Regions from separate parts of the Pseudonocardia sp. ICBG1142 genome, predicted to be linked through region 2. Evidence: riboswitches for the same ligand, from Rfam matches in the RefSeq annotation. Region 2 holds a riboswitch; the other holds the start of a gene.

Region 1 (14,449 bases), 760 kb from region 2:
GAGTTCGCTTACCCGGTAAGCGAGTTCGGAGAGTGAGGCCCGCGAGGTGGTGCTGGTCCGGTGCGGGGGGCAGCGCGGGAGACGGGTCGGTCGGGCGGACTCACTGACCGGGTGAGCGCACGGGACTCGCGGGGTGCAGACCTGCCCGCCCGGCGCACCTGGCCGGGGCGGAGTCAGCCGGCGCCCGGACCTGAACCGGCGGCGTCGCGGGCGGTGTCACGGGGGCCGTCGTCGGCGCCGTCGGTGACACGGTCGGTGACACGGCCGTCGGGGGCGGGCTCGTCGCCGAAGCCGTCGCGGCCGGAGAGCTGGTCCCGCAGGCTGCCGGCCGTCTCGCGCTTCCCGTTGCGCTGCAACAGTTCCAGTCGGATGAACAGGCCCAGCGCGATCAGGGCGACGGCGCCGAAGGTCAGCCACTGCAGGGCGTAGGAGAAGTTGCTGAACGGCGCTCCGCCCCCGACCGGCGCGATCGGGATCGGGTCCAGCACGCCCGGCTGACCGGCCTCCAGCACGACGACGCCCTCGACCGGCGTCAGGCCGGTGGCGGCGGCGACCGACCGGGAGTCGGACACGTAGACCTGGCGGGTGCCGTTCTCGACCAGCGGGTGGCGGCCCTGCGGGTCGGTCTCGTCCAGGCGCAGCCTGCCCTCGACGGTCACCAGCCCGGCGGGCGCCGCGGCGTACTCGGGCACGGCGCCCCGGTCCGCGGCCGGGACCGACCCCCGGTTCACCACGACGGTCCGACCGTCGGTGAGCCGCAGCGGCGTCAGCACCTCGAACGCGGGCGCGCCGTCGACGACCCGAAGGCGGACGAGGGTCTCCGCGGCGCGGTCGAAGGAGCCGGTCAGGGTGACCCGGCGCCACTGGTCCTCGACGCCGATCCCGGTGCCCGGCGGCACGAGCGTGTCGAACCCGACGGCGGGGGTCGCGTCGGCGTTGGCGATGGCCCGGCTCTGCGCGGAGCGCTCGGACTCCCGGTCGAACTGCCACGGCGCGAGCAGCGTGTAGCAGGCGACGGCGAAGGCCAGCACCGCGACGACGAACGCGATCCACCCGGGACGCAGCAGGAAACGCACGCCGCCCAGGGTAGCCGCGCCCGCCGACGGTCCCGCCGGGGCGATACTTCGCGCCGTGGTGGTTCAGGGAGCGGTCCTCGTCGCGGGGACGACGTCGGATGCGGGCAAGAGCGCCGTCGTCGCCGGCATCTGCCGGTGGCTGCACCGGCGCGGGGTCTCGGTGGCGCCGTTCAAGGCACAGAACATGAGCAACAACTCGGTCGTCACCCCGGACGGCGGGGAGATCGGGCGGGCGCAGGCGATGCAGGCCTTCGCCTGCGGCATCGCCCCCTCGGTCGATCTGAACCCGGTGCTGCTCAAGCCCGGCGGGGACCGGACCTCGCAGGTCGTGGTGCGCGGCCGTGCCGACGGCCAGGTGTCAGCGCTGTCCTACCGGCACCGGACCGCGGCGCTGTCCGACGTCGTCGCCGACTCCCTGGCCCGGCTGCGCGCCCGCCACGACGTCGTGGTCTGCGAGGGGGCGGGCTCGCCCGCGGAGATCAACCTGCGGGCCACCGACCTCGCCAACATGGGCTTCGCCCGGCGCAACGACCTGCCGGTGCTCGTCGTCGGCGACATCGACCGCGGCGGGGTGCTCGCGCACCTGTTCGGCACCCTCGCCGTGCTCGACCCGGCCGACCAGGCGCTGATCGCCGGCTTCGTGATCAACAAGTTCCGCGGGGACCCCCGCCTGCTCGAACCCGGCCTCGACCGGCTGCGCGAGCTCACCGGTCGGCCGACGCTGGGCGTGCTGCCCTTCGCCGAGGGGCTCTGGCTCGACGCCGAGGACTCGCTCGCCGCCGTCGCCGACGGGGTGCTCGGGCGTCCGGCCCCGCCACTCGGCACCCAGTGGCTGCGGGTCGCGGTCGTCCGGTTCCCGCGGATCTCCAACGCCACCGACGCCGAGGCGCTGGCCTGCGAACCGGGCGTCGCCGTGCGGTACGTGACCGAGCCGTCGCGGCTCGCCGACAGCGACGTCGTCGTCCTGCCCGGGACGAAGGCGACCATCTCGGACCTGGCCTGGCTGCGGTCCTCCGGGATGGCCGACGCGGTGCGCGCGCACGCCGCGTCCGGGCGTCCGGTACTGGGGATCTGCGGGGGCTACCAGATGCTCGGGCACACCGTCGCCGACCCGGACGGGGCCGAGGCGGCCCCCGGCACCTCCGTCGCCGGGCTGGGGTTGCTGGACCTGGAGATCGCCTTCGACCCGGTCAAGCACCTCGGCACCCCCACCGCGACGGCGTGGGGCGAGACCGTCACCGGCTACGAGATCCACCACGGCCGCGTCGTGCGCTCCGGCGACCCCGGCCTGATCGGGGAGGAGGGCAGCGACCGCGGCAACGTCCTGGGCACGCACTGGCACGGCCTCGCCGAGAACGACGGTTTCCGACGGCTGCTACTCACCCGCCTCGCCGACGAGGCAGGGCGGACCGGGTTCCGGGTGGCACAGGACACGTCGTTCGCGGCCGAGCGCACCCGGCAGGTGGATCTGCTGGCCGACCTGGTCGAACGTCACCTGGACACGTCGTCACTTGAACATGTGATCGGACACGGTGCGCCGTCGGACCTCCCTGTGCTGACCTCCGGTCTGGCAGCCTCACCGGCGTGAGCACGAGCACCGCCCCCGCCGCCGGACCTCCCCGTTTCCCGTTCTCCGCCGTCGTCGGCCACGACGACCTGCGGCTGGCGCTGCTGCTCAACGCCGTGCACCCGGGCGTCGGCGGTGTCCTGGTGCGCGGGGAGAAGGGCACTGCGAAGTCCACGGCGGTGCGCGCGCTGGCGGCGCTGCTGCCCTCGCACGACGTCGTCGAGGCCTGCCGGTTCGGCTGCGACCCCGCCGCGCCGGACCCGTCCTGCCCGGACGGCCCGCACCCGGCGGGCGCACCGGGCGGCCGCCGCCCGGCCCGGCTGGTCGAGCTGCCCGTCGGTGCGACCGAGGACCGCCTGGTCGGCTCGCTCGACCTGGAGAAGGCGCTGTCCGAGGGGCGCCGCGCCTACCAGCCCGGCCTGCTCGCCGACGCCCACCGCGGGGTGCTCTACGTCGACGAGGTCAACCTGCTGCACGACCACCTCGTCGACCTGCTGCTCGACGCCGCCGCGATGGGCCGCGCGCACGTCGAGCGCGACGGCGTCTCCGTCTCGCACGCGGCCCGGTTCCTGCTGGTCGGGACGATGAACCCGGAGGAGGGCGAGCTGCGCCCGCAGTTGCTCGACCGGTTCGGGCTGACCGTGGAGGTCCGGGCCAGCCGCGACGTCGACACCCGCGTCGAGGTGACCCGGCGGCGGATGGCGTTCGAGGACGACCCGGCCGGGTTCGTCGCCCGCTTCGCCCCGGACGAGACCGCGACCGCGGCCCGGCTCCGCGCCGCGCAGGCCCGGGTCTCCGCCGTCGCGGTGAGCGACCGGGAGCTGCGGCGGATCGCGTTCGTGTGCGCCCGGTTCGACGTCGACGGCATGCGCGCCGACCTGGTCATCACCCGCGCCGCGGCCGCGCACGCCGCCTGGGAGGGCCGCGACGCGGTGACCGCCGACGACGTGCGCGTCGCCGCCCGGCTCGCGCTGCCGCACCGCCGTCGCCGCGACCCGTTCGACGAGCCCGGCCTGGACCCGGCCGAGCTGGACCGCGCCCTCGCCGACGCCGAGGACCACCTGGGTCCCGAGGACGGCCCGGACCCCGACGACGACCCCGACCACGATCCGGACCCCGGCCCGGGCCCCGGCGACCTGGCCGAGCCGCAGGACGCCCCGGACGGCTCCGGGGCGGGCGAGGAGCCCGACGGGACCGGGGGCACGACCCCCGAGGCGGACGACCCGCGCGGCCCCGCGACCGGGTCCGGCGGGCGCGCCGAGGCCCCCGGCACCGACGGCACGGAGAGCGCCGACGGCGCGACCGACCCGACCGAGGCGACGGAGACGACCGAGGAGACCGGGGCGACGGACCCGGGGGACCGGGAATCCGGGGCCGAGCAGGCACCGGCCGGGGGCGACGGCGGGGAGGGCCGCGCCGTCGTCGTCGGGGAGGCCGCCCGGCTGCTCCGGGCCACGGTCAGGAAGTTCACCGTGCCCGGGCTGGGCGCGGGCGCCCCGGGGCGCCGCTCCCGGGCCCGCACCGACACCGGGCGCGTCGTCCGCCCGTCCGGGGCGGGGACCACCCGCGCCGCGGACCTGCACCTGCCCGCGACCGTGCTCGCCGCGGCCCCGCACCAGGCCGGTCGCGGGCGCCGCGGGCCCGGCCTGCTGGTCCGCCGCGACGACCTGCGCCGCGCCGAGCGGGAGGGCCGCGAGGGCAACCTGGTGCTGTTCGTGGTCGACGCGTCCGGCTCGATGGCCGCGCGCAGGCGGATGACCGCGGTGTCCGGCGCCGTGCTGGGCCTGCTCCGCGACGCCTACCAGCGCCGGGACAAGGTCGGGCTGGTCACCTTCCGGGCCCGGGAGGCGGAGCTGGCTCTGCCCCCGACGTCGTCGGTGCCGACCGCCCAGCAGCGCCTGTCCCGGCTGCGCACCGGCGGGCGGACCCCGCTGGCCGGCGGACTGCTCAAGGCCCGCGCCGTGCTCGACGCCGAGCGCCGCCGGGACCCGCGCCGTCGCCCGCTGGTCGTGCTGCTCACCGACGGGCGGGCCACCGTCGCCGCCCGCGACGGCGGGGACCCCGTCGCCGACTCCCGCCGCGCCGCCGGGCTGCTGGCCGCGGACGAGGTGCACACCGTCGTCGTCGACTGCGAGGCCGGGCACGTGCGCCTGGGGCTCGCCGCGCCGCTCGCCGCCGCCGCGGGCGGCGAGCTGGTGACCCTCGACGAGCTGACCGCCGACAGCGTGGGGGACCTGGTCCGGGCGACCCGGTCCGCGCGCGCCGCCTGACACATCACGCCCGAGAAGGAGGGACCGCCGTGCCGCAGGGACAGGTGTCCGTCACGCCCGCCGACGGGCTCACCACCCGTCAGCGCCGCAACCGGCCGCTGCTGGTGGTGCACACCGGGGTGATGAAGGGGAAGTCGACCGCCGCGTTCGGGATGGCGCTGCGCGGCTGGAACCAGGGCTGGTCGATCGGGGTGTTCCAGTTCGTCAAGTCCGCGAAGTGGAAGGTCGGCGAGGAGGAGGCGTTCCGCGCCCTGGGGGCCGTCCACGAGCAGACCGGGCAGGGCGGGCCCGTGGAGTGGCACAAGATGGGGTCGGGCTGGTCCTGGTCGCGCAAGGCGGGCACCGAGACCGACCACGCCGCCGACGCCGTCGAGGGCTGGGCCGAGATCCGCCGCCGCATCGAGCGCGAGGAGCACCAGGTCTACGTCCTCGACGAGTTCACCTACCCGCTGAAGTGGGGCTGGATCGACGTCGACGAGGTCGTCGGGGTGCTCACCGCCCGGACCGGCCGGCAGCACGTGATCATCACCGGCCGGGACGCCCCGCCCGCCCTGATCGAGGCCGCCGACCTGGTCATGGAGACCACGAAGATCAAGCACCCGATGGACGCCGGGCAGAAGGGCCAGCGGGGGATCGAGTGGTGAGCACCGTGAGCACCGTGAGCACGGCCCGCGCGCTGGTCGTCGCGGCGCCGTCGTCGGGCAGCGGGAAGACGACGGTGGCGACCGGGCTGATGGCCGCGCTGTCGCGGCGCGGCACCCGGGTCGCGCCGTTCAAGATCGGGCCGGACTACATCGACCCCGGGTACCACACGCTCGCCGCGGGCCGTCCGGGCCGCAACCTGGACGTCGTCCTGCAGGGCGCCGACCGGCTCGCCCCACTGGCCCGGCACGGGAGCCGGGACGCCGACGTCGCCGTCGTCGAGGGGGTGATGGGGCTGTTCGACGGCCGCATCGCCGACGGCGCCGGGTCCACCGCGCAGGTCGCCGCCGCGCTGGGGGCACCGGTGGTGCTGGTCGTCGACGTCCGGGGGGAGTCCCGGTCGCTGGCCGCGTTGCTGCACGGGTTCCGCAGCTTCGACGAGTCCGTGCAGGTGGCGGGGGTGATCCTCAACCGGGTCGGGTCGCAGCGCCACGCCGACGTCTGCCGGGCCGCGGCCGAGGAGGTCGGGCTGCCGGTGCTCGGCGCCGTCCCGCGACGGGCCGAGCTGGCGGTGCCCTCGCGGCACCTGGGCCTGGTCACCGCCGCCGAGCACGGCACCGCCGCGACCGCCGCGGTGGACGCGATGGCCGAGCTCGTCGCCACACACGTGGACCTCGACGCCGTCCTCGCACTCGCCCGCCCGCTGCCCGCCGGCCCGGTCTGGGACCCGGCCGCCGAGGTCGGCACGAGCGGCACGGCGGGGCAGCGGCCGCTCGTCGCGCTCGCCGGGGGGCCCGCGTTCGGGTTCGGCTACGCCGAGCACGCCGAGCTCCTCACCGCGGCCGGCGCCGACGTGGCGACCTTCGACCCGCTGCGCGACCCCGCGCTCCCGGCGGGCACCGCCGCGCTCGTGCTGCCCGGCGGCTTCCCCGAGGAGCACGTCGGCGCGCTCGGCGACAACGCACCGCTGCGGGCGCAGGTCGCGGCGCTGGCCGCGTCCGGGGCCCCGGTGCACGCCGAGTGCGGCGGGCTGCTCTACCTGTGCCGGGACCTCGACGGGACGCCGATGTGCGGGGTCCTCGACGCGTCGGCGGGGATGACCCCGCGGCTCACCCTCGGCTACCGCGACGCGGTCGCAGTGTCGGCGTCGCCCCTGTTCGCGGCGGGCGAGCGGGCCGGGGCACACGAGTTCCACCGGTGCGCGGTCACCCCGCGGGCGGGTGCGGCCCCGGCCTGGGCGTGGCGGGGCGGGGAGCCGGAGGGCTACGTCGAGGACCGGGTGCACGCCTCGTTCCTGCACACCCACCCGGCCGGCGTGCCCGGCGCCGTAGCCCGGTTCGTCGCGGCGGCACGCCACACCCGGGCCGGGGCCGCCCCGGCCGCGTTCGCATGATCACCGGTCGTGGAGCCGACCGTCCGCGTGCCGAGCGCTCCGCTCCACGACCGGTGATCACGGTCGGGGTGGGGCTGCGCCCCGGAACCCCCGAGGCCGCGGTGCGCGCGCTGCTGGACCGGGTCGCCGCCGAGCACGGGCTGGAGCTCGGCGACGCCGTCGTCGCCACCCTGGACCGGCGGGTCGCCGAACCCGGTCTGCTGGCGGCCGTCGCACCGCGGGAACCGCACGGTTTCGCCGCCGCCGCACTGGCCGTGGTCGGGGTGGCGAGGCCGGATGCCCGGGTCGCCGCGGCCGTCGGGACCCCATCGGTCGCAGAGGCCGCCGCGCTCCTCGCCGCGGGCGACGGAGCCCAGCTGATCGTGGGCAAGACCGCTGGTCAGGGCGTCACGGTCGCCGTGGCCGCCGGAGCGGCGGATGTGGGATTGCCCTCCGGGGGCTCCTGTGACACATGCGGGCCCGGCTATCGTCCGGCGTCGCCGTCGAGCGGGGGCCCGGCGCAGGGACCCGCTGCCACCACCGGGCGTCGGAGTCCGGGAGAGGAACGTCGTTGAACGCGCACCACGAGCAGTACCTGGTCGGGCTGGACCTGGCCGGCCGCCGGGCCGTCGTCGTCGGCGGGGGACAGGTCGCCCAGCGGCGTGTCGCCCGCCTGATCGCGGCGGGAGCGGTCGTCGAGGTCGTCTCGCCCGAGGTCACCCCGGCGGTCGAGGGCATGGCCTCGGCCGGGGAGATCACCTGGACGGCCCGCCGCTGGACCGACGGCGACCTCGCCGGGGCCTGGTACGCGATCGCCGCCACCGACGAGCCGGAGACCAACGCCGCCGTCGTCGCCGAGGCCGAGCGGGACCGGGTGTTCTGCGTCCGCGCCGACGACGGCGACCTGGGCACCGCGGTCACCCCCGCCACCGGCGGCTACGACGGGCTCACCGTCGGCGTGCTGGCCCGGGGCGCGCACCGGCGGTCCGCGGCCGTGCGCACCGCGCTGGTCGAGGCACTGGCCGCCGGCGTCGTCGACGAGTCGGCCGAGCCCCCGCAGGCCGGTGTCGCGCTGGTCGGTGGCGGCCCCGGCGACCCGGAGCTGATCACCGTGCGCGGACGGCGGCTGCTGTCGCGCGCCGAGGTCGTCGTCGCCGACCGGCTCGGCCCGCGCGACATCCTCGACGAGCTGTCCCCCGAGGTCGAGGTCATCGACGCCTCGAAGATCCCCTACGGCCGCGCCATGGCCCAGGAGCGGATCAACGAGCTGCTCGTCTCGCACGCCCGTGCCGGGAAGTTCGTGGTGCGCCTCAAGGGCGGCGACCCGTTCGTCTACGGCCGCGGGTTCGAGGAGGTCCAGGCGTGCGCCGCGGCGGGGGTGCCGGTGACCGTCGTCCCGGGCATCACCAGCGCCTTCGCCGCACCGGCCGTCGCCGGGACGCCGGTGAGCCACCGCGGGGTGGCACACGAGATCGTCGTCGTCTCCGGGCACGTCGCACCGGGTGACCCGCGCAGCCTGACCGACTGGACCGCGCTGGGCCGGATGACCGGCACGATCGTGCTGATGATGGCCGTGGAGCGGCTCGGGAAGTTCGCCGAGGCGCTCATCACCAACGGCCGCCCGGCCGACACCCCGGTGCTGATCGTGCAGGACGGCACCACGCGGATCGAGCGGTCGGTGCGCGCGACGCTGGAGACCGCCGAGCGCGTCGCCGCCGAGCAGGAGATCAGCCCGCCCGCGATCGTCGTGATCGGGCCGGTCGCCGGTCTGCAGGCGCCCGTCGCCCGCTGACCACGACGACCTCATTGCACACTGCAACCTTGCAGTGTGCAATCATTGGCGGCGTGACCGACGAGAACGGTGCGACCGACGAGAACGGTGCTGCCGACGAGATCGACGATGTCGTCGACGCGGTGATGACCGCGAGCCGGGCGATGCTCTCCGTGGTCGCCGGGTCCCTGGCCGCCGCGGGGGAGCAGGCCGGCCCGACGGCGGGCGAGGTGACCCTGCCGCAGTACCGCGCGCTGGTCGTCCTGGCCCAGCACGGCACCCGGCGCCCGGCCGACCTGGCCACGGCGCTGACCGTGTCGGCCTCGACGGCGACCCGGATGTGCGACCGGCTGGTGAGCCGCGGCCTCGTCGTGCGCACCCGCACCGGCGACGACCGCCGCGAGGTCGCCCTCGCGCTCAGCCCCGCCGGGCGGACGCTCGTCGACGAGGTCACCCGGCTGCGCCGCGCCGAGATGCACCGGCTGCTCGCGATGCTGCCGGCCGCCGAGCGCACCGCGGTCCGCGACGCACTGCGCCGCTTCGCCGACGCCGCGGGCGAGGTCGGCGAGACCGACTGGGCCGTCGCGCCGGTGCCCGCCGAGGGCGGTGCGCGGTGACCGCGGTCCGCGCGCTGCACCGCGCGCTCGTCGGCACCCGGCCGGGGCTCGTCGGTCTGGCGACGGTCATCGGGGTCGGCGCCGGCATCGGGTCGGTGCTGTTCCACGAGCTGATCCTCGGCGTGACCTGGCTGGTCACCGGGCGGGAGGACTTCTCCGACGCCGGCCGGGTCGCCTCGCCGCACCTGCCCGGGCTGGGCGTGTGGTTCCTGCTGATCGCCCCGGTGCTCGGCGGCCTGGTGTACGGCCCGCTGGTCCAGCGGTTCGCCCCGGAGGCGCGCGGGCACGGGGTGCCCGAGGTGATGTTCGCCGTCGCGCGCAGGGGCGGGCGGATCCCGGCCACCGTCGCCGCGGTGAAGGCGCTCGCGTCGGGGATCTGCATCGGGACCGGCGGCTCCGTCGGCCGGGAGGGCCCGATCGTGCAGATCGGCTCCGCGCTCGCCTCGGCGATCGGGCAGTGGCTGCGGGTGCCCGCCACCCGGCTGGTGCTCATGGTCGCCTGCGGTGCCGCGGGCGGGATCTCCGCGACGTTCGACGCGCCGGTCTCCGGGGTGGTGTTCGGCCTGGAGCTGATCCTGCGGTCGTTCAGCGCCGAGGCGTTCGGCGTGCTGGTGATCAGCTCGGTGGTCGCGAACGTCGTCGCCGAGGTGATCGCCGGCGACCGCGCGATCCTGACCCTGCCGCACTTCGACCTGGGCAGCCCCGCCCAGCTGCCGCTCTACGCGCTGCTCGGGCTGCTCGCCGGGCTGCTGGGCTGGGCCTTCGCCCGGATCCTCTACGTCGTCGAGGACGCCTGTGACGCCGTCTGGCGCGGCCCGGAGTGGTTGCGCCCGGCCGTCGGCGGGCTGCTGCTCGGCGCGCTGCTGCTGGCACTGCCCCAGATGTACGGCGTCGGCTACCCCGTGCTGGAGGCCGCGATCGGTGGCCGGTACGTCGTCGGGTTCCTGCTCCTGCTCGTCGTCGGGAAGATCCTCGCGTCCAGCCTCACCATCGGCATCGGCGGGTCCGGCGGTGTGTTCGCGCCGTCGCTGTTCGTCGGTGGCACCGCCGGGACCGCCTTCGGCTACGCCGCCGCGGCCCTGTTCCCGGCGCTGGACCTGCACCCCGGCGCGTTCGGTCTGGTCGGCATGGCGGCGGTGTTCGCGGGGGCCGCGCACGCCCCGATCACCGCGGTGCTCATCGTGTTCGAGCTGACCGGCGACTACGCCCTCATCCTGCCGCTGATGGCCGCCGTCGTCCTGGCCACCGGCCTGTCGAACCTGGTGTCGCGGGACAACATCTACACGCTCAAGCTGCTGCGACGCGGGATCGACCTCGCCGCCGACACCCCGACCGACGAGGCACTGCGCCGGGTCGTCGTCGCCCAGGTGATGCGTCCCGCCGACGGCACCCCGCCCGGCCCGGAGCTGCCCGCGCTGGACCCGGCCGCCCCGGTGCACGACGTCCTCGGGGTGCTCGCCGCGCACCGGGGAGCCGCGCTGCCCGTGCGGGAGCCGGACGGGCCGCTGCTCGGGACGCTCGCCGAACACGACCTGCTCGACCATCTGCGGGGGGTGTCGGGGCGGGGGACGGTTGACCACTGACCCGGTCGCGTGATGGGCTCCCCGACGACGACGGAACAGGAAGCCGGTGCGAATCCGGCGCGGTCCCGCCACTGTCACCGGGGAGTGCCCTCCCCACACCGGTGCCACCGCCCGCGAGGGTGGGAAGGCCGGGGAGGGCGTGGGGATCCGGGAGCCAGGAGACTGCCCGTCGTCGCGGATTCCCACTGGTGAGGGCGCGGACCCTCGAGGAGGACATGCGATGAGCCACGACCTGGTGGTGCTCGGTACCGACCCGTCCGGCGACGGCGCACCCCGCCCGGGTGCCCACGTCGCGGACCTGCTGGCCGACGCCGAGACCGTCTTCGCCTTCCCCCAGGCCGAGTCGACGGCCCTGTTCTACGCCGAGGCGTGGCGGGTCGAGCCGGTCACCCCGCGTGACGCCGTCGCCCGGATCGGGGCCTGGGCCGCCGCCGGACCCGCCGGCGGCGCGGTGCTGCTGGTCGGGGGCGACCCCGCGGCCGACGCCGCGCTCGGTGCGGTCCTCGACGGGCTGGCGCGCACCGTCCCGGCGTTGCGGGCCCGGGTCGCCGAGGGCAGCCGCGTCGCGCCGCCGCACCGCAGCCCGCTGATCGGCTGAGCCCGCCGGCGGGACGGCGCGCTCAGGCCCGCCAGCTGCCCAGCGGGTCGGCCCGGGTGAGGTCGGGGTCGGCGGCGTCGAGCGTGCGGGTGCGGCCGGGCCCGGTGTAGGCGGTCTCGAAGCGCACGGTGACCCGCCCGTGCCCGGCGCCCTGGACCCAGCCGTGGCCGTGCTCGGGGTGTGCGACGTCGTCGCCGGCGCGCCAGGGCCGGTCCGGGTCGGGTTCGCGGTCGGGGCGGCCCGGGCGGACGGGGCCGGGCACGTCGCCGGCGCCCGTGGTCGCGTCGGCCCCCGCGGTACCGCCGGTCCCCGCAGGACTGTCGGCCCCCGCGGCCGCGCCCGTCCCTGTCCTCGCGTCGGTGTCCGGAGGTGCGTCGGTGTCCGGCGGTGCGTCGAGCACGGCCACCCCCGCCGCGCCGGCCGGGGCGTCGGCCGCGGGTGGGGGGTCGAGGGCCGAGGCCGTCGTCCACCCGTTCTCCGAGGGCACCGCGTCGAACAGGGCCAGCGGCGGCTCGTCGCCGAAGCCGGACACCGACACTCCCAGCAGCCGCACCCCGCCCTCGCCGACCGCGCCCTCGGCCAGCCGGCGCGCCACCGCGACCAGGGTCGCCAGGTCCCGGGTGCCGAACGGGGTCGTCTCCGACCGGGTGTGGGTGGTGAAGTCCCCGGTCCGCGCCTTCACGGTGACGGTGCGGGCGGTCCGACCGTCGGCGACCAGCCGTCGGTGCACGGCGACGCAGATCGACTCCACCGCGGTGTGCACCGCGCTCATCGCGGTCAGGTCGGCGTCGAAGGTCGTCTCCGCGCTGATCTGCTTGGCGGCGCCGCGCGGGGCGACCGGACGGTCGTCGATGCCGCGGGCGAGACGGTGCAGCTCGGACCCGATCGCGCTGCCCAGCACCCCGGCGACCTCGCGGGCGTCCATAGCGGCGAGCTGCCCGATCGTCTCGATCCCGATCTTCCGCAGCGCCTCGCCGGAGACCGGCCCGATGCCCCACAGCGACCGCACCGGCAGCGGGTCGAGCACGGCCGCCTGCTCGGCGTGGGCGATCACCCGCAGCCCGTCCGGCTTGGCCAGCTCGGAGGCGATCTTCGCGATCTGCTTGCCCGACCCGGCGCCCACCGAGGCGGGCAGCCCGGTGCGGTCGCGCACCGCGCCGCGCAGCCGGGTGCCCCACTCCCGCACCTGGTCGGGGGAGGCGCCCACGAGGTCGGGCGGCTCCACGAACGCCTCGTCCACCGACACCGGCTCCAGCACGGGGGAGAACTCGCCGAGGACGGCCATGACCTCCTCGGACAGCGCCTTGTACAGGGAGAACCGGGGCGGCAGGACCGTCGCGTGCGGGCAGCGCCGCCGCGCCTGGCCCATCGGCATCGCCGAGCGTGCCCCGAACACCCGGGCCTGGTAGCTCGCCCCCGCGACGACGCCGCGCGGTCCCGCGCCGCCGACGAGGACCGGACGGTCGGCCAGGGTGGGCCGGGTGAGCTGCTCGACGGAGGCGAAGAACGCGTCCATGTCGAGGTGCAGCACCCAGCGGTCGGCCGCCGCGGTCACTCCATCATCACCCGTGCATCGTGCCCCGGCGCACCGACAGGATCGCGTCGCCGTCGGCGACGGTGACGGCCGGGGCCACCGGTCCCGCCCCGGCGACGGCGCCCGGGTGGTCGTCGAGGCCGGTGGGGACGTCGGTGACCCACCAGCTCCCGGCGGTGCCGGTCCAGTCCAGCACCCGGGCCGGGCTGTGCGGCGGGGACAGGGTGATCGCGTCCATCGGGCTCGACAGGCCCTCGCCGGTGGCCTTGAGCAGCGCCTCCTTCCGGGTCCAGGTGACCAGGAAGCCGGTCCCGTCGGGCGTCCCGGCGGCGAGCTCGGCGGGGGACAGGGCGTGCCGGACCAGGCCGTCGAGGCCGGACAGGGGGCGGTGTGCCTCGACGTCGACGCCGACCGGCCCGGTCCCGACCGCGACACCGACCAGCGCGCCGGAGTGGGTGAGGGAGAAGCCGGGGTCGTCGCCGCGCCCGGCCAGGCGGGGCTTGCCGTGCGGCTCCCCGCAGCGGCAGGTCCGGTCGAGGACCAGCTCGGCGGGGTCGGCGTCGAGCCGCTCGGCGAGCACGAGCCGGGCCAGCGCGTGCGCGGCGAGGTAGCGGGCGCGGTCCTCGGGCCGTCGCAGCGCGACGAGCCGTTCGCGTTCGTGGGCGTCCAGCAGCGCGACGAGGTCGGCGCGGGCGCCGGGATCGGCCGGGGCGGCCCACCAGACGGTGACGGTCACGGCGTCCAGCCTCCCACGTCGCACCCCCGTCGGGGCGCGCCGCCGGGAGTGATCACGGACCGGGCACACGAAGGGTCGCCCGTCGGCGTCTCCGGTGCCCGGTCCGTGCTCCCCGTGCGGTCAGCCGCTGCGGCGGGCGGCGAAGTCCGTGCGGACGTGGGCCGGGCGGGCCTGCGGGGCCGGCCCCGCCGTGCGCGGTGCCGCCGGGCCGCCCGGCGCGCCGGACCGGCCGCGCTCGGCCGCACGGCGCTCGGCGCGGTTGGCGGGTGCGGCGGCGGTGGCTCCGCCGGGTGCCGCCCCGCCGGCCGTGTCGGGCCCGGTCTCGCCGGTCAGGGGACCGGGAACCGCGGACGCGTCGGTCGGTCGGGCTGTGCTGTGGGCTGCGCTGTGGGCGGTGGTGTGCGCGGTGGTGTGGCGGGTCGTGGGCATACGACCTCCTCGGAACATCGGGTCGGACTCGGACCGGGTGGGAGGGGCCGGTGACGCGCGGGGACGCCGGAGGGGCCGCGCGAGGGCGGCGACGGTTCCGGGGCCCGGTGAGGACGTCACGGGCCGGCGACGGAGGGCGCGGAGATCGACCGCGCGGGTCGCTCAGAGGAACCGGATCAGCATGGCGGCGACGCTACGACGACGACCCCGACCGGTGCCACCGGTTTTCCCCGGCGCCGCCGCCCTATCGTCGC
Region 2 (14,449 bases):
GCCGGGTCACTCGTTCCGGTGACCCCGGGCGCGCACCCGGACAGCGCGACCAACCCGGCCAGGACCAGCACCGACCATGGGATCCGCACGCCGCCTCCTCTATGATGATTAGGCGAACCTTAGCTATCTCTGAATCGCGTTCGCAATCCCCTCCGACGTACGGTCCCGGGGTGAGCCCCACCACCGGCGCACGGGCGGGCAACCGTCCGGGCCCCAAGCCACGCCTGACCCGCGAGGAGATCGTCGAGGCGGCCGTCGAGGTCGGCGTCGACCGGCTGACCGTCGCCGCCGTGGCCGACCGGCTCGGCGTCGCGGCCGGCACCCTCTACCGCTACGTCGACGGCCTGGAGGAGATCGCCGGCGCGGCACTGGCCCTGGTGCTCGCCCGCACCCCGCTGCCCGACGCGTCGGCCGGCTGGCGGGCGTTCCTCGAGGCAGAGGCCGCACTCGCGTTCGACCTGCTGCTGCGCTATGCCGCACTCGCCCAGGACGTGGGGGCCGACCTCGGCGCGGTCGCCGGCGACCGGCTGGACCGGATCGTCGGCACGCTGCGGGACACCGGCGGCTTCGACACCGCGGCCGCGGTGCGGATCGCCGACGCCGTGCTCGACATCGTCGCCGACGGGGCGACCCAGACCCGCTGGGTGCGCGGCCCCGACGGCGGCCCCGGCGACCTGTCCGAGGCCGCGCGGGCCTACCTCGGGTCGGTCACGGAGGGGATCCGCCCGAGCCTGGAGGCGATCATGGCCGACCCGCACGAGCACGTGCTGGACAAGGTCGCCCTGGTCCTCGACGGCGTCGAGCTGCGCCGGGCCGCCGGGCGGCCCGGGTACGGCGGGGCCGGCTGAGCGGCCTCACCCGCCGTTGCGGTCGCCCTCCGGGTCGAGCAGGTCCCGGGCCGAGGTCCGGCCGCGCCAGGCGTCGAGCACGGCCGGGTCGACCCCGCCGGCGACGGCCAGCACCCGCAGCGCGACCGCCTGCGCAGCGCGCGCCGGCGCCGTCGCGGGGCGGGGGCCCGGCGGCTCGCCCGCGGCGACCGAGCGGACGACCTCGGCCGTGACCGCCTGCTGCTCCGGGTCGCCGAAGCGCTCCAGCAGCCGGTCGAAGCAGGCCGCGCGGGTCGGGTCGAACGGGATCGGCCGCCCGGTCAGGTCGGTGAGCGGGTGCGCCGGGTAGAGGTGCGCGCAGGGCAGGTGACCGGCGGGCACGGGAACGGTCGCCGCGTGCGTGCGGCCCTCGCGCAGCACGTGCGGGAGCAGGTGGGTGTGCGGCCCATCCGGGGAGCGGCCCTCCGGCGGCGGGATCGCGGCGTACACCTCGACCCGGCCGAGCGCGGTGGTGAACACCCGGTGCGGGCCCGCCGCGACCAGGGCGGCGGTCAGCGCGCCGTCGAGCGGGCCGCCCTCGGCGCGGCGCAGCAGCCCGAGCAGGTCGGGATCGGCCGTGCGCACGCAGGCGTCCACGGTGGCCGTACCGAGCCCGAGGTCGACGAGCACGGCGTCGCGGTCGGCCGGTCGCAGCGCGCAGCGGTCGGGGCCGAGCACGGTGACCGAGGTCCGCGCGGCCCTGCGTGCCGCGGCCGCGGGCAGGCAGAACGCGACCGCGTGGTTCCAGTGCTCGTGCGGGCCGACCGGCGTCCGGTAGGCCAGCGGCCGGGTCGCCGGGTGCGCCGCGATCCGGATCCCGCCGCGGGCGGTGACGACCGCACCCGGCCCGGACGGCACGACGGCCTCGTCGGGGGTCCGGACGAACTCGGCGATCGCGCCGGGCGCACCCATGCTCCAGCCCGCGTACGGGTCGGCCAGGTACGCACCCAGCAGCCCGGCCACGGCGTCCCCGGCCACAGCGTCCCCGGCCACGTCGTCCACGTCCACGCCTCTCACCCTGCCCCTCCGACGGGAGGGTTCACACCCCGACACGACCTGTCGCACAGTGATGGCAACAACGATCGGGAGGCATCGTGGACGAGCACCCGCACGACGGCCAGGAGTGCGCAGGCTGCGACTGGGAGGGCAGACCGGAGGCGTTCCGGTGGTTCCCCGAGCTGGGCAGGCCCCTCGACCCGGCGGGCGGGCGCGGCCAGGGTCACGCGGCCTGAGCTCACCGGGCGCCCACCCGTTCCCATCGGCGTCCCCACCACAGGGCCGTCCCGGCCGTCAGCACGACCGCCAGCGAGGGCACGAGCACCACCTGGGGCGCGCCGAACAGGTACTCGCGGCCCTCGGCCACCATCGCGCCCCACTCCGCGGTCGGCGGCTGCACGCCGAGCCCGAGGAACGACAGTCCGGAGACGGTGAGCAGGGTGCTCGCGAACCGGACGCAGGCGTGCGCGGCCAGCGGCGGGACGAGGTTCCGGGCGACGTGCCGGGTCAGGACCCGCCCGGGCCCCGCGCCGAGGGCGACCGCCGCCGTCACGTACTCCCGCTGCCGCTCGGCGAGGGCGAGCAGGTAGGCCTGCCGGGCGAACGGCGTCCAGGCGATCACCGTGACCGCCACCAGCAGGGATCCGACGCCCGGACCCAGCGCGACCGCGGCGAGCAGCCCGAACAGCACCACCGGGATCGCGGCCAGGACGTCGACCACCCGCATCACCGCCCGCCCGACCGGGCCCGCGACCGCGGCGAGCGACCCGACGGCGACCCCGACCACCCCGGTGACCAGCACCGCGGACAGCGCCAGTCCGACCGTCAGCCGTCCGCCGTGGACGGTGCGGGCGAGCAGGTCCCGGCCCAGCTGGTCGGTGCCCAGCGGGTGGGCCGCGGACGGGCCGGCGAGCATCCCGGCGAAGTCGACGGCGTCCGGGTCGGGCAGCGGCACCCAGAGCAGGCCTGCTGGAACGAGCATCGGCACCGGCCCCACCACGAGCAGGGCGGCCACCCCGGCCGCGACCCACCACGCGGTCCGCGCCCGGGCCCTCACCGCGACCCCGCCGAGCGCAGCACCGGGTCCAGGGCCGTCGCCAGCACCTCCACCAGCACCCCCGCGACCACCGCGACCGCGACGACGAGCAGCGTGCCCGCCTGCACCACCGGCAGGTCCTGCGCGACGACGGCCCGGTGCAGCAGGCGCCCCAGCCCCGGGATGCCGAACACGACCTCGACCACCACCGAGCCGCCCAGCAGCCCGGCGACGAACATCCCGGCCAGCGCGGTCACCGAGGTCGTCGCGAGCCGGGCGCCGTGCCGCCACAGGACCCGGTGCTCACCGAGCCCCTTGGCCCGCGCGACGAGCACGTGCGGCCGGGTCAGCACCCCGGCGCTCTCGGCGCGGACGAGCTGGGCGGCGAGCGCCGCCGGGTAGGCGGCCAGGGTCAGCACCGGCAGGACGAGGTGGGCGGGGTCGCCCCAGCCGAGCGCGGGCAGCGCCCCGGCCCACACCGCGAACACCAGCACCAGCCAGGGGGCGAGCACGAATTCCGGCACCGCGACCCCGGCGACGGTGCCCAGCCCGAGGAACCGGTCGAGCGCCCCGCCGGGACGGCGCGCCGCGTACACCCCGGCGGGGATGCCGACGACCGCGGCCAGAGCGAGGGCGAGCACCGCGAGCAGCCCGGAGACCGTCGCGGCGTCGGCGATCTGGCCGGCGACCGGGGTCCGCGCGACGTAGCCGTAGCCGAGGTCGCCGCGCAGCACCCCGCCCAGCCAACGCAGGTACTGCTCGGTGACCGGTGCGTCCAGCCCGAGCGAGGACCGCAGCCGCGCCTCGGTCGCCGGGTCCGGCACCGCCTCGGCGCTGCGGGCACGCAGGACCGCCCGCGCCGGGTCGACGCCGACCAGCCGCGGCAGCGCGAACACCAGCACCGACGCGGCCAGCAGCACCGGCCCGACGACGAGGAGCCGGCGCAGCAGGAGCCCGATCACCCCGTGGTCGGGGTGAGCTGCGGCAGCACCGGGCGGATCTGCAGCGGGTCGGGGACGAAGCCGGTCGCCCCGCGCAGCACGGCGGTGTTGAGCGGGTGCACGACCATGACGCCGACGGCGTCGCGGGTCAGCATCGCCGCGGCCTCGCGGAACATCCGCTGGCGGGCCGCCGGGTCGACGGTGGAGTTGAGCCGGTCGACCAGAGCGTCGTAGGCGGGGCTGCAGTACTGGTCGATCGCGTAGCTGCCGTCGCAGGTGTAGTCCGAGGTCAGCGTGCTCGCCGCGTCCGGGAAGTCGGACAGGTAGCTGCGCGAGTTGAGGAACATGTCGTAGTCACCGGCGAGGACCTTCGGCTCCTGGGCGTCGTAGTTCCCGACGGTGATCTCGACGCGCACCCCGGCGGAGGCGAGCATCGCCTGGATCGCGTTCGCCAGCGCGGGCAGCTCGGGCCGGTTCGGGAAGGTCCACAGCCGCACGGTCAGCGGGTTCTGCTCGGTGTAGCCGGCCTCGGCGAGCAGCTGCCGGGCCCGGGCGACGTCGGCGCCCGGCGGCGGAGCGGTCTCGCCCCAGGGGACGGCCCCGCCGAACAGGTCGGCCGCGGGCGCGGCCCCACCGGCGAGCACCTGCCGGGCCAGCACCGGGCGGTCGATCGCCGCGGTGACGGCCTGGCGCACCCGCAGGTCGTCGAACGGCTTGGCGGACTGGTTGAGCTGCAGCGGCACGGTGCGCGCGTTCGGGTACTCGACGACCGCGGCCCCGGCCGAGCGGACCTGGTCGAGCTGGGCCTGCGGCAGGCCCTCGGCGAACTGGACGTCACCGGACTGGATCGCGAGCGCCCTGGCCTGCGGGTCCTCGACGTAGCGGACGGTGACCCGGGCGGCGCCCGCCGGCTCGCCCCAGTAGTCGTCGTTGCGGACCAGCTGCGCGGAGTCGGTGCCGCTGACGGACTCCAGCACGAAGGGACCGGTCGCGGTGCGCAGGTACTCCGGCGCCCCGCCGCCGGTGTACGCGGCGGGCGCGAGGATGCCGAGGTTGCCGCTGGACAGGCGCAGCGGCATGACCGGGTCGGGCTCGGTGGTGGTGATGCGCACGGCGTCCGGGCCGTCGGGGGCGACGGCGAAGCCGATGCCGCGGATCGCCCGCGGCGGGGCCTCGACGCCCGCGACGTAGCGCAGCGCGGTGACGACGGCGTCCGGGGTGAGCAGGGAGCCGTCGTGGAACCGCACGCCCTGGCGCAGGGTGAACCGCCAGGCGTTGCCCTGCTGCTGCCACGCGGTCGCGAGCATCGGCGCCGGCCGGGCGTCGGCGTCGACGGTGGTCAGGGTCTCCGCGACGCCGAGGGACTGCAGCCGGGCGCCGTCGTCGGCGTCGAAGGCGTAGTCGGAGCGCGGCGGGAACTGCAGGGCCACGGTCAGCTCGCCGGACGGGTCCGGGGTCGCGGCACCGCCGCCCCCGCCGGCGCCGCATCCGGCGAGCAGCAGGGCGGCGGCCGCGAGCAGTGCGGCCATCTGTCGTGCGATCACCCCGCATGCCTACATCTGAGCACCTATTCAATCAATGCGGCGTGAGCAACGCCCTCGTCCCGCACGACTCCCCGCCCGAGTCCCCGCACGGGCGGGCCGTCCGTACCGAACCTCCGTACGGACGGCCCGCTCGTCACCCGTGACGAGTGGCCGGCGCGGACCGGGCTCAGCCGGTCGCGGTCGCCTCACGGACGCGGCGGGCCGCGGCGACCAGGTTGGTCAGCGCCGCGACCGTCTCGGGTTCCGCGCGGGTCTTGAGCCCGCAGTCCGGGTTGGCCCACAGCCGGTCCGGGCCGATGTGGCGCAGGGCCGCGCGGAGCTGGTCGACCAGCTCGTCGGTGGCGGGGACCTCGGGCGAGTGGACGTCGTAGACGCCCGGGCCGAGCCCACGCGGGACCCCCGGGCCGAGGTCGGCCAGTACCTCCATCCGCGACCGGGCCGCCTCGACCGTGGTGACGTCGGCGTCGAGCCCGTCGATCGCCCCCACCACCTCGCCGAACTCGGAGTAGCAGAGGTGGGTGTGGATCTGGGTGGTGTCGGCGACGGCACCGACGGCCAGCCGGAACGCGTCCACCGCCCAGTCCAGGTAGGCGGCCCGGTCGCGCTCGTGCAGCGGCAGCAGCTCGCGCAGCGCGGGCTCGTCGACCTGGACGATGCGGATCCCGGCCGCCTCCAGGTCGACGACCTCGTCGCGCAGGGCCAGCCCGACCTGCCGGGCGGTGTCGCCCAGCGGCTGGTCGTCGCGCACGAACGACCAGGCGAGGATGGTGACCGGCCCGGTGAGCATCCCCTTCACCGGCGCCTCGGACAGCGACTGCGCGAACTCCGCCCAGCCGACGGTGATGGGCCGGGGCCGCGACACGTCGGAGTGCAGGATCGGCGGGCGCACGCAGCGCGAGCCGTAGGACTGCACCCAGCCGTGGTCGGTGGTGGCGAAGCCGTCGAGGTTCTCGGCGAAGTACTGGACCATGTCGTTGCGCTCGGGCTCGCCGTGCACCAGGACGTCGAGCCCGATGTCCTCCTGCAGCCGCACCACCCGGACGATCTCCTGGCGCATCCGCTCGGTGTAGGTGCCGGTGTCGATCACGCCGGAGCGGTGCGCGGCCCGGTCGCGCCGGATCTGCGCGGTCTGGGGGAAGGAGCCGATCGTCGTCGTGGGGACGACGGGCAGGCCGAGCGCCTCGCGCTGGACCTTCGCCCGCACGTCGCCGTGGCTGCGCCGGTAGTGGTCGGGGCCGAGCGCGGCGAGCCGGGAGCGCACCCGCTCGTCGCGGCGCGCGGTGGCCGCGACCCGCTCCCTGGTGGCTCGTGCGGCGTCGAACTCCGCCGCGACCGCGTCCGGTCCCTCGTGCAGGGCGCGCCCGAGGAGCACGACCTCCTCGACCTTCTGCCGGGCGAACGCCAGCATGTCGACGACGTCGCCGGGCAGGGCCGTCTCGACGGTCAGGTCGTAGGGGACGTGCAGCAGCGAGCACGACGTGGAGACCTCGACCCGCCCTGCGACGCCGACCAGCCGCTGCGCCGTCGCCGGCGCCCGGTCCAGGTCGGTGCGCCACACGTTGCGCCCGTCGACGACGCCGGCCAGCACCACCTTCCGGTCCAGCCCGGGGACCGCCGGGTCGAGGGCATCGAGGTCGGCACCCCCCGCGACGAGGTCGAGCGCCAGCCCCTCGACGGCCGTGGCGGCGAGCGCGGGCAGCGCCGGGCCCAGCTCACCGAAGTACGACGCGACGAGGATCTTCGGCCGCCGGGTCGCCGAGGCGAGCCGGTCGTAGGCCCTGCGCAGCGCCGCGATCTCCTCCGGCGTCCGGTCGGCGGCGAAGGCCGGCTCGTCGAGCTGCACCCATTCCGCGCCCGCCTCGGCGAGCTCGGCGAGCAGGTCGCGGTAGACCTCGACGAGCGGCCCGAGCAGGTCCAGCGGGCGGAAGCCCTCCGGTGCGCCGTCGGCCGGTTTCGACAGCAGCAGGAAGGTCACCGGTCCGACCAGCACCGGGCGGGTGGTGACCCCGATGCGCAGGGCCTCCCGGAACTCGTCGAGGGCCTTGCGGCTGCCCGGCGCGAGTCGGGTGGCCGGGCCGACCTCGGGGACCAGGTAGTGGTAGTTCGTGTCGAACCACTTGGTCATCTCGCAGGCCGGGGCACCGGTGCGGCCGCGCGCCATCGCGAACAGCCGCTCCAGCGGGTCGGTGATGCCGGCGAAGCGCTCCGGCACCGCCCCGACCGCCAGCGCGGTGTCTCCGACGTGGTCGTAGAACGAGAACGTGTTGCCCGGCACCGAGCCGAGCCCGGCGTCGCGCAACCCGGTCCAGGTGTCGCGGCGCAGCCCGGCGGCGACGTCGTGCAGTGCCGACGCGTCGCTCCGCCCGGCCCAGTACGCCTCGGTCGCCCGCTTGAGCTCCCGGTCCGGCCCGATCCGGGGGTACCCCAGGACGGTACTGCCGATGGTGCTGCTGGAAGGAATGCTCACGGCCCTCTCTCCTCGCGAGTGCGGTGGAGGACCCGTCGCCGGCAGGGGGCGCCCGCGACCGCCGAGCACGACGGTGCCCGGTCGTCCGCCCGGCCCTCCCGCGAGGCCACGGATCCGCGCACGCCGGACGGCGCACGCACCGGCGGCAGGTCTTCGGACTCACGGGCGCACTGCTCACACCTACTGGCCGTCGCTTCCCGGGATCACTCCCAGTGCTGTTGACGGCGGTCGTTCCCGTTCACCGCTGCGGGGCAGTCCCGGATTCCCACCGGGTTCCCTCTTGCCTCGTGACGCCCCGTTCCCGGGATGACACGAACCGTCGGCGGACCGACCCTAACCCAGGACGAGCCCGGCGAACTGTTGCCGAACTCTCCCTGTTGCAATATGTTTGCAGCACTCAGCCCTCTCCACACGGATCGACGGGCGACCTCACCCTGCCCCCCTCCGTTCGGAGGGGTTTCCTGCCCGGTCTCCCGAGGGGTAATGCCGATCACCCCTGTGCGCGCGGCCACAGGGGTCCTAGCGTTCGGCCTCGACCCCATCCGCCTGCCTCAGAAAGGGCTGACATGCAGGTAGACGAGCTGCTCAAGCCGTTCCCCATCAAGGAGTTCCACCCGTTCCCGCGTGCGCTCATGGGCCCGGGGTCGCACGAGCTGATCGGCCCCGAGGCGCTCAAGCTGGGCTTCAAGAAGACCCTGGTGATGACGTCGGGCCTGCGCGGCACCGACATCGTCCACAAGATCGTCGAGTCGATGAAGTACCACGGCCTCGAGGTCGTGCTGTACGACAAGGTCGAGTCGAACCCCAAGGACTACAACGTCATGGACGCTGTGGGCCTCTACCAGCAGAACAACTGCGACTCCTTCGTCTCCATCGGCGGCGGCTCCTCGCACGACGCCTGCAAGGGCGCGCGCGTCTCGGTCGCCCACGACGGTCGCAACGTCAACGAGTTCGAGGGCTTCAACAAGTCCGAGAACCCGGCCAACCCGCCGCACATCGCGGTCTCCACCACGGCCGGTACCGGCTCGGAGACCTCGTGGGCCTACGTCATCACCGACACCACGACCGACCCCGACAACCCGCACAAGTACGTCGCCTTCGACGACGCGTCGGTCACCACCCTCGCGATCGACGACCCGGTGCTCTACTACGACTGCCCGATCGACTACACCGCGCAGTGCGGGTTCGACGTGCTCGCCCACGCCTCGGAGCCCTACGTCTCGCGGCTGGACTTCCAGCCGTCGCTGGGCAACGCCCTGCACGCCATCAAGCTGACCTCCCAGAACCTGCGCAAGGCCGTCTGGAACGGCCAGGAGCTCTCCGGCCGCGAGGGCATGATGTACGCGCAGTACATCGCCGCCCAGGCGTTCAACTCCGGTGGGCTCGGCATCATCCACTCGATCAGCCACGCGGTGTCGGCGTTCTACGACACCCACCACGGCCTGAACAACGCCATCGCGCTGCCCCGCGTGTGGGCGTTCAACATGCCGGTGGTCTACGAGCGCTTCGCCGACATCGCCGAGGCCATGGGTGTCGACACCCGCGGCATGACCAAGCCGCAGGCCGCCGACGCGGCGCTCGCCGCGTCCATCCGGCTGCTGCGCGACGTGGGCATCCCGGAGAAGTTCGCCGACGTCAAGCAGGACACCTACTCGAAGAACCGGCTCGGGGTCGGCCCGACCAAGTTCTACGAGAACGCGCCCACCATCATCGGCGACGCGGCCGACGTCGACCGGATCACCAACCACGTCCTCGGCGACGCCTGCACCCCGGGCAACCCGAAGGAGTGCACGTTCGAGACCGTCCGCCCGGTCGTCGACCACTCCATCAACGGTGACCTGGACGACCTGCTGACCTGATCCGCAGGTCAGGAGGTCCACCGTCGCACCGGCGGGCCCAGCCGTCCGAGGCGATACTCGGGTGGGTGGGCCCGCCGGCCGCGGCCCCGCTCGTCCCCGCACCAGAGCCGGTGCGGTCCGCGAAGGAGATACCCGAGTGTCCGAGGCTGTCGTCCCCACGGTGACCGAGGCGGCGGAGGCCGTCGCCTCGACCGGCCCCTTCGAGTCCGTCGACCAGGTGGTCGAGACCCTGCGGGAGCAGGGCTACATCGCCGACACCCGCCTGGCGACGACGGTGTTCCTGCTGACCCGCCTGGACAAGCCGCTGCTGCTGGAGGGACCCGCCGGGGTCGGCAAGACCGAGCTGGCCAAGATGCTCGCCGTCGCCACCGGGCGCCGGCTGCTGCGTCTGCAGTGCTACGAGGGCCAGGACGAGACCAAGGCCCTGTACGAGTGGGACTACGGCAAGCAGCTGATGTACACCCAGATCCTCCGCGAGAAGATCGGGCAGCTCGTCTCCGACGCCCCGGACCTCGCCTCCGCGGTCGACCGCATCGGGTCCCAGGAGAGCGTGTTCTTCTCCGAACGCTTCCTCGCGCCGCGTCCGCTGCTGGAGGCCATCCGCTCCGAGCAGCCCGTGGTGCTACTGATCGACGAGGTCGACCGCGCCGACGAGGCGCTGGAGGCCGTGCTCCTGGAGACCCTCGGCGAGTTCCAGATCTCCGTCCCCGAGATCGGGACCTTCGTCGCGACGCAGCGCCCGTACGTACTGCTGACCTCCAACAACACCCGGGACCTCGCGGCCGCGCTCAAGCGTCGCTGCCTGCACCTGTTCCTCGACTACCCGTCGGCCTCCCGCGAGCTGGAGATCGTGAAGTCGAAGAAGACCGGGCTGTCGGACCAGCTGGCCGAGGAGCTCGTCAACGTCGTGCGCGGACTGCGCGAGCTGGAGCTGCGCAAGTCGCCGTCGATCTCGGAGACCATCGACTGGGCCCGCACGCTGGCCGTCCTGGGCGTCGACGAGCTGAGCTCGCAGATCCTCTCCGACACCGTCTCGGTCGTGGTCAAGTACGACAAGGACGTCACGAAGGCCCTGGACGCGCTGCCGCGGCTGGTCGACCCGAACGCAGTCGTCGCCGAGCACGGACACGGGCACGGCCATGGACATGGACATGGACATGGCCACGACAGCGACCACGACGAGCCCGCCGCCCCGCCGGCGCGCACCGCGGGCGCCCGTGGCGACGACCCGGACGACGGCGACGTCGACGGCCGCGCCAAGCGCGCGGCGAAGGACCAGGCGGGCCGGCACGGCGGCATCTACGGCGGCCTCCCGGGCGGCGTGGCCCCGCCGCCGTCGGCGATCCGGAAGGTCTCGCCCGGCCAGGGCACCCGCTCCTTCGGCGGCTCCCGCAAGCGCCCGGTCTGATCGGGGCGTCGGCATGGAAGCGAGCATCCACCGCTTCGTCCGGCTCCTGCGGATCCGGTCGGTGCGCATCTCGGTCTCCGAGGCGCTCGACGCGATGGCCTGTGCCGCCCAGCCGGGGGTGCTGTCCGACAGGTCGGTGCTGAAGGAGGCGCTGCGCATCGCGCTGATCAAGGACCGCCGCGACGAGGCGACCTTCGACGAGGTCTTCGACCTGTTCTTCTCCCTGGTCAGGGTGGGCGAGGCCGACACGGGTCACGGCCACGGGCACGGGCACGGCGACATGTCCGACGACACCCCGCTGGAGAACTTCACGCTGTCCGAGGAACCGTCGGAGACCCCGCAGGAGGGGCACGACCACGGCTCCCCGGTCGACATCAAGGAGTTCTTCGACCCGGAGGACCTGGCCGAGCAGTACAACCTGCACCAGGAGGCCAACAAGATCGACATGGCCTCGATGACGGACGAGATCGTGCTCTCCAAGGAGCAGGCAGGCGACGTCGCCGACGGCCAGCGCGTCCAGATCGAGACCGACCGGTTCTCCGGCGGTGGCCGGCCCGGTGACATCTCCCAGCAGCAGGGCACGAAGGTCGACGCCGACCTGTCGGTCGCCCAGCAGGACGCGCTGCTGGGCTGGCTGAACTCCGAGGAGGACCGGCTCTCGGAGTCCGAGCAGGGGACCGAGGACGACGCGGCCGCCCTGCGCCGGCGTCTCACCGGGGTGCTCGACAACCTCCCCGAGCTGCTCAAGGCCCACCTGGAGAAGCTGCTCGCGATCGAGCAGCGGATCGTCGAGGGCCACGACGACGCCGAACGCGTCGCCGAGGTCGACCGGGCGAACGAGTCCGAGCGCATGCAGCTGGAGGAGTCGCTGCGGCGGCTCGCGAAGTCACTGCACGGCGCGCTCACCCACCGCAGAAGGGTCTCAGCGCGGGGCCGGATCGACTCGGCCCGGACGATGCGCAGGAACATGCGCTACGACGGCGTCCCCTTCTCCCCCGTCACCGTGCAGCGCCAGGAGGACAAGCCGCGCCTGGTGGTGCTGACCGACGTCTCGCTGTCGGTCCGGGCCACTGCACGGTTCACCCTGCACCTGGTGCACGGTCTGCAGGACCTGTTCGGCCAGGTGCGCTCGTTCGCGTTCGTCGCCGACCTGGTCGAGGTGACCGACCTGTTCGCCGACCACCCGGTCGAGCACGCTCTCGGGCTGATCTTCGGCGGCGACCAGCTCGACGTCGACGCCAACTCCCACTACGGCCTGGCCTTCGGACAGTTCCTGGAGGACCACGGCTCGGCGGTCACCCGGCGCACCACGGTGCTGGTGCTCGGCGACGGCCGGGGCAACGGCAACGACCCCAACATGGAGGCGTTCGTCGAGATCACCCGGCGGGCCCGGGAGACGATCTGGCTGACCCCGGAGCCGCGCTACTCCTGGGGACTGGGTCGCTGCGACCTGCCCGCCTACGCCGAGTACTGCGACCGCGTCCGCGTGGTCCGGGACCTGTCCGGCTTCGAGGCCACGACCAACGAGATGGCCGGCGAGCTGATCGGCCGCTGACCCCGGCCCCGCCCCCGATGGCGCACGAACCCCCGGGGTCAGCGCTCGACGACGATCTTCCCGACGGTGCTGCCGGACTCGATGAGCCGGTGCGCCTCGCGGACCGACTCGGCGGTCAGTCCCTGCAGCCGCCGCGTCTCGGTGCTGCGCAGCTCGCCGGCGTCGACCAGGCGGGCGACCTCGTCCAGGATTTCCCGCTGCACCGTCGAGGTCGGCTCGGACAGCGGCCGGGTGAACATCAGCTCCCAGTGCCAGGCCTGCGACTTCGCCTTCAGCGGCAGGGTGTCCAGCCCCTCCGGCTCGTCGATGGCGACGACGATGCCGCGCGGGGTCATGAGCTCGGCGTAGGCCTCGACGTTGCCCTCCGAGACCGGTGAGAACACGTACTGGACGCCGTCCGGAGCGGCCGCACGGACGGTCGCGACGAGGTCGTGGTGGTCGGCGATCGCGTGCGCGCCCATCGCGCGGGCCCAGTCCGCGGACTCCGCCCGCGACGCGGTGCCGACCAGGGTCAGCCAGGTGCGGCGGCCGAGCTGCAGGACCATCGAGCCGACGCCGCCCGCGGCGGACACCACGAGCAGGGTGCCGGTGGACTCCGCGGTGACCCGCAGGTGGTCGTGCAGGCACTCCCAGGCCGTGAGCGAGGTCAGCGGCAGCGCGGCAGCGGCGGCGAAGTCCAGGCTCGAGGGCTTGCGGCCGACGATGCGCGAGTCGACGAGCTGACGGTGGGCGTTGCTGCCGGGCCGGTCGATCGCGCCAGCGTAGTAGACCTCGTCGCCGGGGGCGTACCCCTGCACCGACGCCCCCACCCCGACGACGACGCCCGCCGCGTCGTACCCGAGGACCTTCGGCCCGTCGGCCGGGTCGAAGGAGGCACGGACCTTGCGGTCGACCGGGTTCACCGAGACGGCGCGGACGTCGACGAGCAGGTCGTACGGTCCGGGGTCGCCGACCTCGATCTCCGAGTCCACCAGGGCCTCGGGATCCTCGATCGGCAGCGGGCGGGGTGCGACGACGGCGGGGACGAGAGCCATGACCGAACGCTAACCGCGCGAGCGTCCGGCCGCGCACCGCGCCGGCCCCCGGGATGGGCCGTTCGGCCCATTTCGGACCGCGCGGCGGCCGCCCCACGTATCATGGGGGGTCCCTTCGGAAGGCGGGCCGTGTGGTGGGTGAGGGTGGGCTGGTCGTCCGGGCCGTCGGGCGGGTGTGCACGGCGCTGTGGGGCTACACGCCCGGGGTGATCCCCGCGATGGTCGCCACGATGGGCAGCGGTCCCGCGCTGCGCTGGTTCGCCGCGAACTTCCCGCGTTTCCTGGTCACCCTGCGTGTGCTGGGCCCCGTCCGCACCCACCTGGCCGGGCTCACGATCTCCCTGGTGAACGGGTGCACGTACTGCGCCTACGGCCGCGCGCACGCCCTGGAGCTGATCCACCTGCGCGACCGGGGCCGGTTGTTCCCGCTCGACGCCCGGACCCTGGAGAGCTGGAACGGGCTGTCCCGCCGCGAGATCGGGCTGCGGTTGCGCGGCGTGCTCGAACAGGCCGGGATGCACGCCGAGGTGATCTGGGTGGACCGCACCCTGGCCCTGCTGGACGGCGCCCCGCCCGTCGACGCCGACGAGCGCCGCATCGCCCACCTATGCCGGATGGTCGGCACCATGAACGCGATCGCGGTCGCCGCGGGGACCGTCCCGGACGGCGCCCACGACCCGGTCAACAAGGACACCGCGCTGAAGGCCCGGCTGCTCGCCGCGCAGACGGTCTGAGCCCCCGGA

What was found. Region 2 has a riboswitch for cobalamin ahead of metE (5-methyltetrahydropteroyltriglutamate--homocysteine S-methyltransferase). Riboswitches for the same ligand answer to the same signal wherever they lie in the genome.
Region 1: it holds a riboswitch for cobalamin, as region 2 does, so the genes downstream of both, KPL59_RS24235 (hypothetical protein) here and metE (5-methyltetrahydropteroyltriglutamate--homocysteine S-methyltransferase) in region 2, are expected to answer to the same signal.

Annotation. Positions count from the first base shown of each region.
Region 1 is NZ_JAHLJC010000030.1:2,102,184-2,116,632, reverse strand. Features, by position in the region: gene KPL59_RS24280 (SURF1 family protein) at 174-1,076, opposite strand; gene KPL59_RS24275 (cobyric acid synthase) at 1,135-2,664, shown strand; gene KPL59_RS24270 (VWA domain-containing protein) at 2,661-4,913, shown strand; gene cobO (cob(I)yrinic acid a,c-diamide adenosyltransferase) at 4,943-5,557, shown strand; gene KPL59_RS24260 (cobyrinate a,c-diamide synthase) at 5,563-6,948, shown strand; gene KPL59_RS24255 (cobalamin biosynthesis protein) at 7,002-7,502, shown strand; gene cobA (uroporphyrinogen-III C-methyltransferase) at 7,499-8,719, shown strand; gene KPL59_RS24245 (MarR family winged helix-turn-helix transcriptional regulator) at 8,773-9,315, shown strand; gene KPL59_RS24240 (chloride channel protein) at 9,312-10,898, shown strand; cobalamin riboswitch at 10,895-11,084, shown strand; gene KPL59_RS24235 (hypothetical protein) at 11,119-11,496, shown strand; gene KPL59_RS24230 (DNA polymerase IV) at 11,519-13,051, opposite strand; gene KPL59_RS24225 (4'-phosphopantetheinyl transferase superfamily protein) at 13,059-13,766, opposite strand; gene KPL59_RS36580 (hypothetical protein) at 13,887-14,195, opposite strand.
Region 2 is NZ_JAHLJC010000030.1:1,337,310-1,351,758, reverse strand. Features, by position in the region: gene KPL59_RS20705 (ABC transporter substrate-binding protein) at 1-89, opposite strand, end outside; gene KPL59_RS20700 (TetR/AcrR family transcriptional regulator) at 171-848, shown strand; gene KPL59_RS20695 (hypothetical protein) at 855-1,874, opposite strand; gene KPL59_RS20690 (hypothetical protein) at 1,961-2,098, shown strand; gene KPL59_RS20685 (ABC transporter permease) at 2,101-2,919, opposite strand; gene KPL59_RS20680 (ABC transporter permease) at 2,916-3,860, opposite strand; gene KPL59_RS20675 (ABC transporter substrate-binding protein) at 3,857-5,383, opposite strand; gene metE (5-methyltetrahydropteroyltriglutamate--homocysteine S-methyltransferase) at 5,550-7,850, opposite strand; cobalamin riboswitch at 7,977-8,186, opposite strand; gene mdo (NDMA-dependent methanol dehydrogenase) at 8,417-9,709, shown strand; gene KPL59_RS20660 (MoxR family ATPase) at 9,846-11,117, shown strand; gene KPL59_RS20655 (VWA domain-containing protein) at 11,131-12,672, shown strand; gene KPL59_RS20650 (zinc-binding alcohol dehydrogenase family protein) at 12,711-13,706, opposite strand; gene KPL59_RS20645 (hypothetical protein) at 13,838-14,440, shown strand.